Regions from separate parts of the Pectinatus frisingensis genome, predicted to be linked through region 3. Evidence: riboswitches for the same ligand, from Rfam matches in the RefSeq annotation. Region 3 holds a riboswitch; each other region holds the start of a gene.

Region 1 (3,284 bases), 1.2 Mb from region 3:
TATGCCTCTCACTATATAAACATAGGCCGTATAAAAAATTTCCAATATTTTTATTTTTGACAATGCAAATATCGCCAAAATCAAACCAACGATAAATGCTAAAATAAGTGAAGCACCAGCCATTATCATCGTAATTTTAAGGCCAGCAAGTAAGGATGGTAAACATTCAATTAATAAAGAAAAATAGTCATTCATATTTTATCCCTCATAAGTAAAAAGCAGCGGATGGATTCCTCCATCCGCCGGATTTCACTATTTATTTACTATGTTTTACTGATATTGTTTTATAATTTTATCATATGTCCCATTGTCCTTAATCTTCTTTAATCCTTCATTAAACATTTTAAGTAAATCAGCATTGCTTCCCTTTTTAACTGCAAAACCGTACTGTGGCGGATTATCATTAACATCTTCAACTGCGACACGAAGCTTGGCTTGTTCACCTATTTTTATCTGATAAGAAATGACCGGATAATCTTCCAATAAAAAGTCTGCATTACCATTAGCAACTGCCATCATCATTCCTGGTGAATCATCATAGTAAGTTATATTTAAATTGTATTTATCCTTGTTATCTTCAACAAACTTAGCCCCAGTGGTACCTTTTTTTACGGCTACCGTTTTACCTGTTATATCAGCTAATTTATTAATACTTGTATTATCCTTGTTTACTACTATAGATGAACCTGATTTGATATAAGGATCAGAAAAATCCACTGTTTTTTTGCGTTCATCAGTAATTGTGATACCTGCTATAGCACCATCAAGCTGGCCTGATACAAGTCCCGGAATAATTCCGCTGAAATCCATTGGTTTTAAATTATATTTAAAACCTTCTTCTTTAGCAATTGCATCTAATAGCTCAACATCAATGCCTTTATATTTTCCATCAACTTCCATTGAAAACGGTGCATACTTAGCATCACAGGCAATTGTATAAACTTTATCTGCCGATGATTCAGTACTTGATGCCGACTCTTTTTCCGTACTGCCGCAACCGGCCAGCATTACCACGGCAAGTGCCGATACAGCTAATGCCGCCATGATTTTTTTTACTTTCATTAAAACTCCTCCTTAGTATACTTTGCATAAAAAAAGCCGAAAAACACTTAATTAATTAGTATTTTTCGGCTGCATTGCCTCAATCGAACTATCTTTGGCATTATAATATCATAGAGGTTTATAAAGGTCAATACTTATATTTAATATTTTCTATAAAAATTTATTTTTTTATTTAAATTTATAAAAAGATAGTGCAATTATCCCTAAAATAATGAAGTTTATCAATAAAATAATAGCAAAAACTCCTATTATTTTTTAATTCTCCAGTATAAGTATTTGACAAAACCATTTAATCGCTTTACAATGACCCTAATAGAATATCAGCAAGGGAGCCTCTATGCAAGTGGCTGAGAAAGGACTGTTAGTACCTGACCTTTTACCTGATCGGGATAATGCCTGCGGAGGGAGCTTTTCGACTTACTAACAAGTATGCGTCTATCCTTATCAGGATAGGCGTTTTTTTATTCTAAATTTAAAAGGGAGATTTATTATTTTGCAAATATTAATTAATGGCAAATCTACATCAGTTACTGACAAGACCACTATCCTCACTATAATGCAGGAGCGCAAACTCAGTAATGGACGTGCCGTCGTTGAACTTAACGAAATGATCGTAGATAAAACAGCTTGGTCTACAACATTTTTCAAAGAAAATGACACTCTGGAAATCGTAACTTTTATGGGGGGCGGTTCAAAATGATTCAAATGATGAATGATGATAAACTAATAATCGGGAAAAAAATTCTTAAAAGCAGATTGCTCATTGGTACAGGAAAATTTCCCAATAACAAAAAAATGCCTGCTATCATCCACGCCGGTGATGCAGCGGTGGTAACAGTAGCATTAAGACGTGCCAATGAACATTCCCAATCAGAAAACATCCTCGATTATATTCCTGATGATGTTATTTTAATGCCAAATACCTCCGGTGCCAGAACTGCCGATGAGGCTATTCGCATTGCCCATTTATCTAAAGCCATGGGCTGCGGTGACTGGATAAAAATTGAAGTTATTGCTGATAACCGCTATCTTCTGCCAGATAACCAAGAAACACTCAAAGCAACTCAACTACTGGTTAAAGAAGGATTCACTGTGCTACCTTATATCAGTCCTGATTTAATGACCGCCAAACATTTAGCTGACGCAGGGGCAGCTGCCATAATGCCGTTAGCCGCTCCGATCGGTTCAAATCGAGGACTGCGTACCAAAGAATTACTAAAAATAATCATTGACGAAATCGATCTTCCTATAATTGTGGATGCCGGTATCGGCAAACCATCTGAAGCTGCTGAATGCATGGAATTGGGCGCCGCCGCTATTTTAACTAATACGGCTGTTGCCACTGCAAATGATCCCCAGCAAATGGCAGCCGCTTTCTCTTTAGCCGTTAAAGCTGGAAGGATTGCTTTTCTTGCCGGTATGGGACGCACATCATCCATAAGAGCAAGTGCTTCATCACCGCTTACTGGTTTTCTACGTAAGGAGGTAAATTAAAATGTCTTCCGAAAATTTTTTAGCAGAAAAACAATTTTACAATCATCTTGATTTTAAAGATTTTTTTGCCCATGTCACACCGCAGACTGTACAGCAGACATTGTCCAAGGAACATCTAACACGCAAAGATTTTCTTGTACTATTATCTCCTGCGGCACAAGATTGCTTGGAAGAAATGGCACAGCGTTCGCGTTATGAAACAATCAAAAACTTTGGCTATACCATGCAGCTATTCACACCAATGTACATTGCTGATTATTGCGATAATCTTTGCGTTTATTGTGGATTTAATCACAAAAATACCATTAACCGCCGCTGTTTAAACATGGATGAAATAAAAATAGAAGCCGCCAATATTGCCCAAACCGGTTTACGCAACATATTGATATTGACCGGTGAATCACAAAAATACAGTCCAGTGGATTATATTCTGGAAGCTGTACAGGTTCTGCATGATTATTTTGACAGCATTGCCATTGAAGTATATTCATTTTCCCAAGCCGATTATAATCGTGCCGTACAAGCCGGTGTAGATGGTATGACCATGTTTCAGGAATGCTATAACAAAAAAGTTTATCAATCACTTCATCCAGGCGGGCCAAAAGCAAATTATGAATTTCGCCTTGATGCCCCGGAACGTGCCTGTCGAGCCGGCATGAGAAATGTCAATATTGGAGCGTTACTGGGACTTAATGAATGGCGCGAAGAAGCCTTTTTTACAGGTATTC
Region 2 (3,284 bases), 840 kb from region 3:
AACAGACCAATGCAGTAATCGAAAAGTTTTTCGGCATTATTACCGATAATGGCGGCACTATTGATAAAGAAGACCGTTGGGGTAAAAAACGTCTTGCCTATGAAATAAAAGACTGCATGGACGGTTTTTACTGCTTGTTCGATATCACTGCCGAACCGGCTTGTATTAATGAAGTTGATCGTGTAATGAAGATTACTGATGAAATCTTAAAACATATGATTATAAGATTAGACGAAAAATAATTTGTCTAGGGGGGACGATTATGAATAAAGTCATTTTAGCAGGGCGTCTTGCCACTGATCCAGAAGTGCGTTATACCCAGACAGGTAAAGCTGTAGCTTCATTCCGTCTGGCTGTAAATAAACGTTTTTCTCGTGATCAACAAAATAATGCTGATTTTTTTACCATAATTGCGTGGCAGAAATTAGCTGAAATATGTGGTAACAATCTGGTTAAGGGCAGTCAGATTCTCGTAGATGGCTATCTGCAGATACGCAGTTATGATGCCCAAGATGGTTCAAAACGCTATGTAACCGAAGTAATCGCCAACGATATTGAGTTTATGGGTTCCCGCCCAACACATTCGGATAATAATTATTCAAATGCTCCGGAACAATCCAATTCATCAAGCACATCTGCTCCGGCAGCCGCTTCATTTGGCTCTGAGCTGCCCCCTGACGAAGAAATTCCATTTTAAATTAGGAGGGTTTCCAGTTGGTTAAACGTGATAGAAACAGAAGACCAAAAAGAAAAGTTTGTAGTTTTTGTGCAGATAAAGTTGATTCTATTGATTATAAGGATGTTGCTAAATTACGTCGTTTTATTACTGAACGCGGTAAAATTTTACCGCGTCGTATTTCCGGTAATTGTGCTCGTCATCAACGTCAGGTAACGTTAGCTATAAAACGTGCTCGCAATATCGCTTTACTGCCATTTACAGCAGAATAATAAAAAGGGGCTGTGGACAAAATGATTTCTCATTTTGTCACAGCCCCTTTTTATTATTTTATCCTATCTAACTACTAACACAGGACATTCAGCATGTGTCACCAAATATTGGCTTACACTTCCCATTATTATCTGCTTTATAGCGCCCAGGCCTCTGCTCCCCATTACAATAAGATCAGCATCACTTTCCTTAGAATAAGTCAAAATCATTTTAGCCGGATCTCCTATTTTCAGCGTATATTCTGTTTGTGGTAAATCACCAACTACTTCTTTTGCATGATCCAATATCTTCTTTCCCTGCGCATCAATATCCCCTGGAATATATGCATCCAAAGTCATTCTTTCAAAGGCAGATACTGCTGTGTTTAGATCAATTACATAAAGTACATTCAATGTTGCTTTGCTCAGTTTTGCAATATATACCGCCTGCTGCAAAGCATGTTCAGAATGCATCGACCCGTCGATAGGGACCATGATGGATTTAAATTCTCTCATATTCATCACCCTTTACCTTTGTTAATATTATTACGTATTCCTTATATATGTATTATTTCTATATAATTTGTTAAAAACCTTGTAAAATTTTTATAGATAAACACCTTATCCGGCTGTATAAATCTTGACATAAATTACTTATTTTGTTAGACTGACCTGAGCAGGGGTGCTTTAAGCTGAGAGGGCAATTGCCCAACCCTTTGAACCTGTTGGTTAATACCATTGTAGGGAAGCTCAATGCCACGATTTTAAAACTGCTTTTCTCCACAGGAAGGTAGTTTTTTTTATATTTCAGCGCATTTTCCCGATCCGGATTAAATAACAATTTGAAAAGAGGACATATATGAATTACAAAACGCAGTTAGAAGCCGCCAGAAAAAACATTATAACAGAACAAATTTCGCTAGTTGCAAAAAAAGAAAACCGCTCACCTGAATGGATAAGAGAACGCGTTTCCCATGGTGTCATCGCCATTCCGGCTAACATCCACCATCAATCATTATCAGCCGAAGGTATCGGAGACGGATTAAAAACAAAGATCAATGTTAATCTCGGAGTATCCGGTGACGCTAAAAATTACGACTTGGAAATGGACAAAGTAAAAATGGCTGTCGACATGGGTGCCGAATCCATAATGGATTTATCCAATTATGGCAAAACACATGAATTCCGCCAAAAATTAATCGACTATTCTCCAGCAATGATTGGTACAGTTCCTATGTATGACGCCATTGGTTATTTAGAAAAAGACTTACTGAAAATGACATCTGACGATTTTTTACACGTCATAGAAGCCCATGCTAAAGAAGGTGTTGATTTCATGACTATTCACGCTGGAATCAATCGTCGGGCATTGGAAGCATTCAAGCGCAGCGGGCGCCGCATGAATATTGTTTCACGTGGTGGTTCACTGCTGTTTGCCTGGATGGAAATGACCGGCAATGAAAATCCTTTCTTCGAGCATTATGATGATGTATTAGAAATTTTGCGTGACCACGATGTTACCATATCAATAGGTGATTCATTGCGCCCTGGCTGCCTTGATGATGCTACCGATGCAGGACAAATTGGTGAATTAATTGAAATTGGTTATCTTACAGAACGTGCCTGGAAAGCCGATGTCCAAGTCCTGGTGGAAGGTCCAGGCCACATGGCTATGGATGAAATAGCTGCTAATATGAAATTGCAGAAAAGGCTCTGTCATAACGCACCATTTTATGTCTTAGGTCCACTGGTCACAGATATTGCTCCTGGTTATGACCACATTACTTCAGCCATCGGCGGTGCCATTGCCGCAGCCAATGGGGCTAATTTTCTTTGCTATGTTACCCCCGCTGAACATTTGCGCCTGCCCGACTTAAACGATGTCCGTGATGGTATTATAGCTGCCAAAATTGCTGCTCATGCCGCTGACATTGCAAAAAAACTTCCGAGTGCCCGCGATCAGGATAATCGCATGGCTGATGCCAGGCATAAGCTTGACTGGGAAGGTATGTTCAAAGAAGCTATTGATCCCCAAAAAGCCCGCCAATATTATGAAAGCACACCTCCGGCAGAACGCCATACATGTTCTATGTGCGGTAAAATGTGCGCCGTAAGGACTACAAATAAAATCCTCAATGGTGAAAAAGTATTATTTTGCGAAGAAACCGGTAATTGTGATTAAACTTATATTAACCGCACCTGCTAATCATAATAAATCACTTGACCAAACAACAAGTATATATTAGAATATGGAAGATACAGAAATGAATATATTATTTTTGTATCTTCTATGTTTGTCTGCTACAATCTGCCGTAAATCAGACAGCAAAAAGGAGGACTTTGTTCTGCAAAAGCAT
Region 3 (3,284 bases):
GGACCAAAATCGGTCATTGCACCAATACCCAAGAAAATCAATGGCGGCAGAATTAATAATTCGACACCTTTATAAGCGTAATAAAACAACCCGCCGGGCTCAGCTAATCCCGAACCAGGTATATTTGTTACTATGCAGGCCAGACCGATTCCCACCAGTAAAAACGGTTCATATTTTTTGCCAATGCCAAGATATAGCATAACGGCGCCAATGAGTATCATTACTATATTCCCCAGTGATATCGATATCAGTCCTGTCTGGGACAGCAGGGCGTTCATAAGCGCACCAAAATCAATCATAAAATCACTTCCTCATATAAGTCAGTACTTGCTTTCTTTTACTTCACCTAATTTATTTATGTATGGGAACAAGTACAATATCCCACCTATTCCGGCAATGAATACAAAACTTAATATAAAATCTATTATGCTTAGTGATAATGCTCCTGTTATATCATCAGACAACATCATATTAATCACCCCTGTTTAGATTCTTCTATGCGTTGATTTGCCAGAAAACGAGTCCGGCGATCTGCATGGTCATATAAATGTTGTTTACTTACGATGCTTCTTTTATGGGTCCCATAGCCAATTTCTCCTTGTTCATCCCATACATCTATATGAAGATCAATTTCATGACCTTCAATAGCCACTATACTGGCTTTGACAGTTACTGTCATACCAAGACTGGTAGCGGCTGTATGAGTAAACTTTATATCGAATCCGATGCTGATAAAATTATCCGGCAGATATTTATCAATCGTCTCCATTGATGCCCGGATTGCCATATCAATTACTGCCGTCGTTGACAAAAATCTGTTAAGATCTTTTGAATAACTGGCAGCTGTGTCGGAACGTTGGACTACTTTTCTCATTATCGAATTTTGTCCAACGGTCAGTAAAGTTTTAGCATCAAACATTTTACTTCCTCCCCTGAAAATACAGTAACATTCCTCTTATACCATGGTTTGTGAGGTTTATTCAGTGCACTTGTTTGGATAATTACCTTTAACTGTAGGTTTATAATAGCATCACTGTCCGATACTGTCGAATACCATAATGTTATGTTGGATATTACTTTTACGCATGACAAAAGCCTGATTTTAAAAGTGTATACAGAACACGTAGATTAATTATTCCTATTATTCTTAAAAATACAATTAATCATAGCAGCTATAACAATTAATCATAATGAATATTTTATATTAGCAGAATGAAAATGCTGCAGTTTTGTAATATAACGAAAACTACAGCATTATGACAGTGAAATATTTGACCAGGTTTACATTTTATGCAGTAATTGTCTTATTGGCAGTACGCGAATAATTAGCAGGCATATGATCAACTCTGGTAATAAATATGAAGCATTAAAAATCAGTGAATACCAGTATGGTGACATACCGGCCGGAGCATAGCTGCCAAAAAAGGCAACTCCAGATATAAAATGACATAAGAAACGGGCAGTGATACCAATCAACACACCTAAGTATATCCTATTTTTAAAATAACCCGCCAGACCAAGTGCCATATAAGGAAGCGGGTAATCAAACAATACTTGTACTGGTTGTAAGATGAAAGGATCTTGTAATAGATTGATCATGCCATAGGCAAAGCCGGCTAAATATCCTCCTCCCGGTCCATAGCGAAATGCTATCAGTAAAAGCGGTATCATACCGCCCAAAGTTACACTGCCGCCTTGCGGCATGTGATAAAGACGCAATAGATGTAATATAAAGGCCAAGGCAAGCATTAGTGCAATATTAATCAGCATTTTTAAATCTATTTTAAGTTTTTTGATATACAAGAATGCCAAGATTAACAGCAATAATCCCAATAAGGAGAAGACACTGGATGGTGAGGCTGCAATAACTGTCAATTTTCCCGATATTTCCGTCATATAAAAATCTCCATTCATAAAATAAAGCAGCGCTTCCTATTCATGGAAAACACTGCTTGGATACGCTTCCCTCCGCTGGTATTATCCAGATCAGGTAAAGGGTTGCAATATTGCTCTCAGCCGCTGGGCACCCCTAGCATTACATTTATTTTTTAAGACTATTTTACTGCAAAAAGGAAACTTTTTCCAGTGCCGGATTATTGAGATGATTATATTGAAAATTTATTTATAGTTTCACTTAATGATACGGCCATCTGTGCCAGTGAGTTAGATGCAGTTTTTATTTCCTGCATAGAGTTTGCCTGGGAGGTTCCGGAAGCTGCCATGCTTTCCAAATTTTTCATATTATCTTCAAAGAAATGTCCCAGTTCCTGTATAGAATCATTGACCTTTTTGCTGCTGTTTTTTTGTTCTTCTGATATAGTCAGTATTTTTTGTAATTGAGTGTTTAATTCTTCAATTACTTCATATATCTTTTTAAATACAGTTACTGTTTTTTGCACTGATTCTACACCGGTCTGAACTGTATGGCGGTTTTTCTCCATGGTGTTGACAGCATTGGCTGTATCGGATTTTACTTCACTGACAATACCGGCTATTTCTTTTGCTGCTTCTTCTGATTGTGAGGCTAATTTAGAAACTTCTTCGGCTACCACGGAAAAACCTCTGCCGTGTTCACCGGCTCTGGCGGCTTCTATGGCAGCATTTAATGCCAGGAGATTGGTTTGTCCTGCAATTCCGGTTATTGTGTCAACAATTTGTTCAATTTGTTGTGATTTTTCACCTAACACGGTTATTACCTCGGTAGTTTTGTCCACATCTGCCTGTATGTCGGTAATTTTTCGCACAACATCATCTGACTGTTTAGAGCCGGTATCAATGATGGTTTTACTATTTTCTACTGATTTAGCTATAGTATCGGCAAATTGAGCTGTTTTTTCAACATTTTCTACCATATTAGTCACCATGTTGATGGAGTTTTTTGACACAGCCATCTTATCTTTTGTACTGTTGACAGTATTATCCACAGTATTTCTGATATTATTGGTTAAAGTTCCCACGGAATCTATTGAAGATGATAATTCTTCTGATGCGGCGGAAACGGTTTCACTGGCAGTAGCCGTTTCGGTGATAACTTGTTTCAGACTGGACAACATTGTATTAAAATGATGGCCTAATTCTTTTATTTCTGAAGTTCCTTCGATCTGTATCTGCTGTCGTAAATCTCCCTGAGCAGTCTTTTGTGCTGCTGTCATCAATTTTTTTAATGGTTTGATGATACTGTCGGCTATTTTGAAAGCTATAATTATACTTATGGCTGTAAAAATCAGAATTAAGATTATTGTAATTATTATATTGTAAAAAAGTGTGTGATAAAAATCGGATAC

Evidence for each region. A riboswitch is a leader RNA that binds a small molecule or an ion and turns the genes downstream of it on or off. The one in region 3 is predicted to bind thiamine pyrophosphate.
Region 1: another riboswitch for thiamine pyrophosphate. It lies ahead of thiS (sulfur carrier protein ThiS); the one in region 3 lies ahead of thiT (energy-coupled thiamine transporter ThiT).
Region 2: another riboswitch for thiamine pyrophosphate. It lies ahead of thiC (phosphomethylpyrimidine synthase ThiC); the one in region 3 lies ahead of thiT (energy-coupled thiamine transporter ThiT).

Annotation. Positions count from the first base shown of each region.
Region 1 covers NZ_CP045424.1:2,852,900-2,856,183, forward strand. The annotation lists gene F8M42_RS13405 (amino acid ABC transporter permease) at 1-195, opposite strand, end outside; gene F8M42_RS13410 (transporter substrate-binding domain-containing protein) at 271-1,062, opposite strand; TPP riboswitch at 1,378-1,486, shown strand; gene thiS (sulfur carrier protein ThiS) at 1,556-1,762, shown strand; gene F8M42_RS13420 (thiazole synthase) at 1,759-2,556, shown strand; gene thiH (2-iminoacetate synthase ThiH) at 2,558-3,284, shown strand, end outside.
Region 2 covers NZ_CP045424.1:310,839-314,122, reverse strand. The annotation lists gene rpsF (30S ribosomal protein S6) at 1-242, shown strand, start outside; gene F8M42_RS01475 (single-stranded DNA-binding protein) at 263-697, shown strand; gene rpsR (30S ribosomal protein S18) at 715-948, shown strand; gene F8M42_RS01465 (universal stress protein) at 1,012-1,443, opposite strand; TPP riboswitch at 1,596-1,692, shown strand; gene thiC (phosphomethylpyrimidine synthase ThiC) at 1,787-3,109, shown strand.
Region 3 covers NZ_CP045424.1:1,146,417-1,149,700, forward strand. The annotation lists gene F8M42_RS05340 (sodium ion-translocating decarboxylase subunit beta) at 1-299, opposite strand, end outside; gene F8M42_RS05345 (hypothetical protein) at 321-470, opposite strand; gene F8M42_RS05350 (thioesterase family protein) at 476-919, opposite strand; gene thiT (energy-coupled thiamine transporter ThiT) at 1,282-1,896, opposite strand; TPP riboswitch at 1,947-2,041, opposite strand; gene F8M42_RS05360 (methyl-accepting chemotaxis protein) at 2,106-3,284, opposite strand, start outside.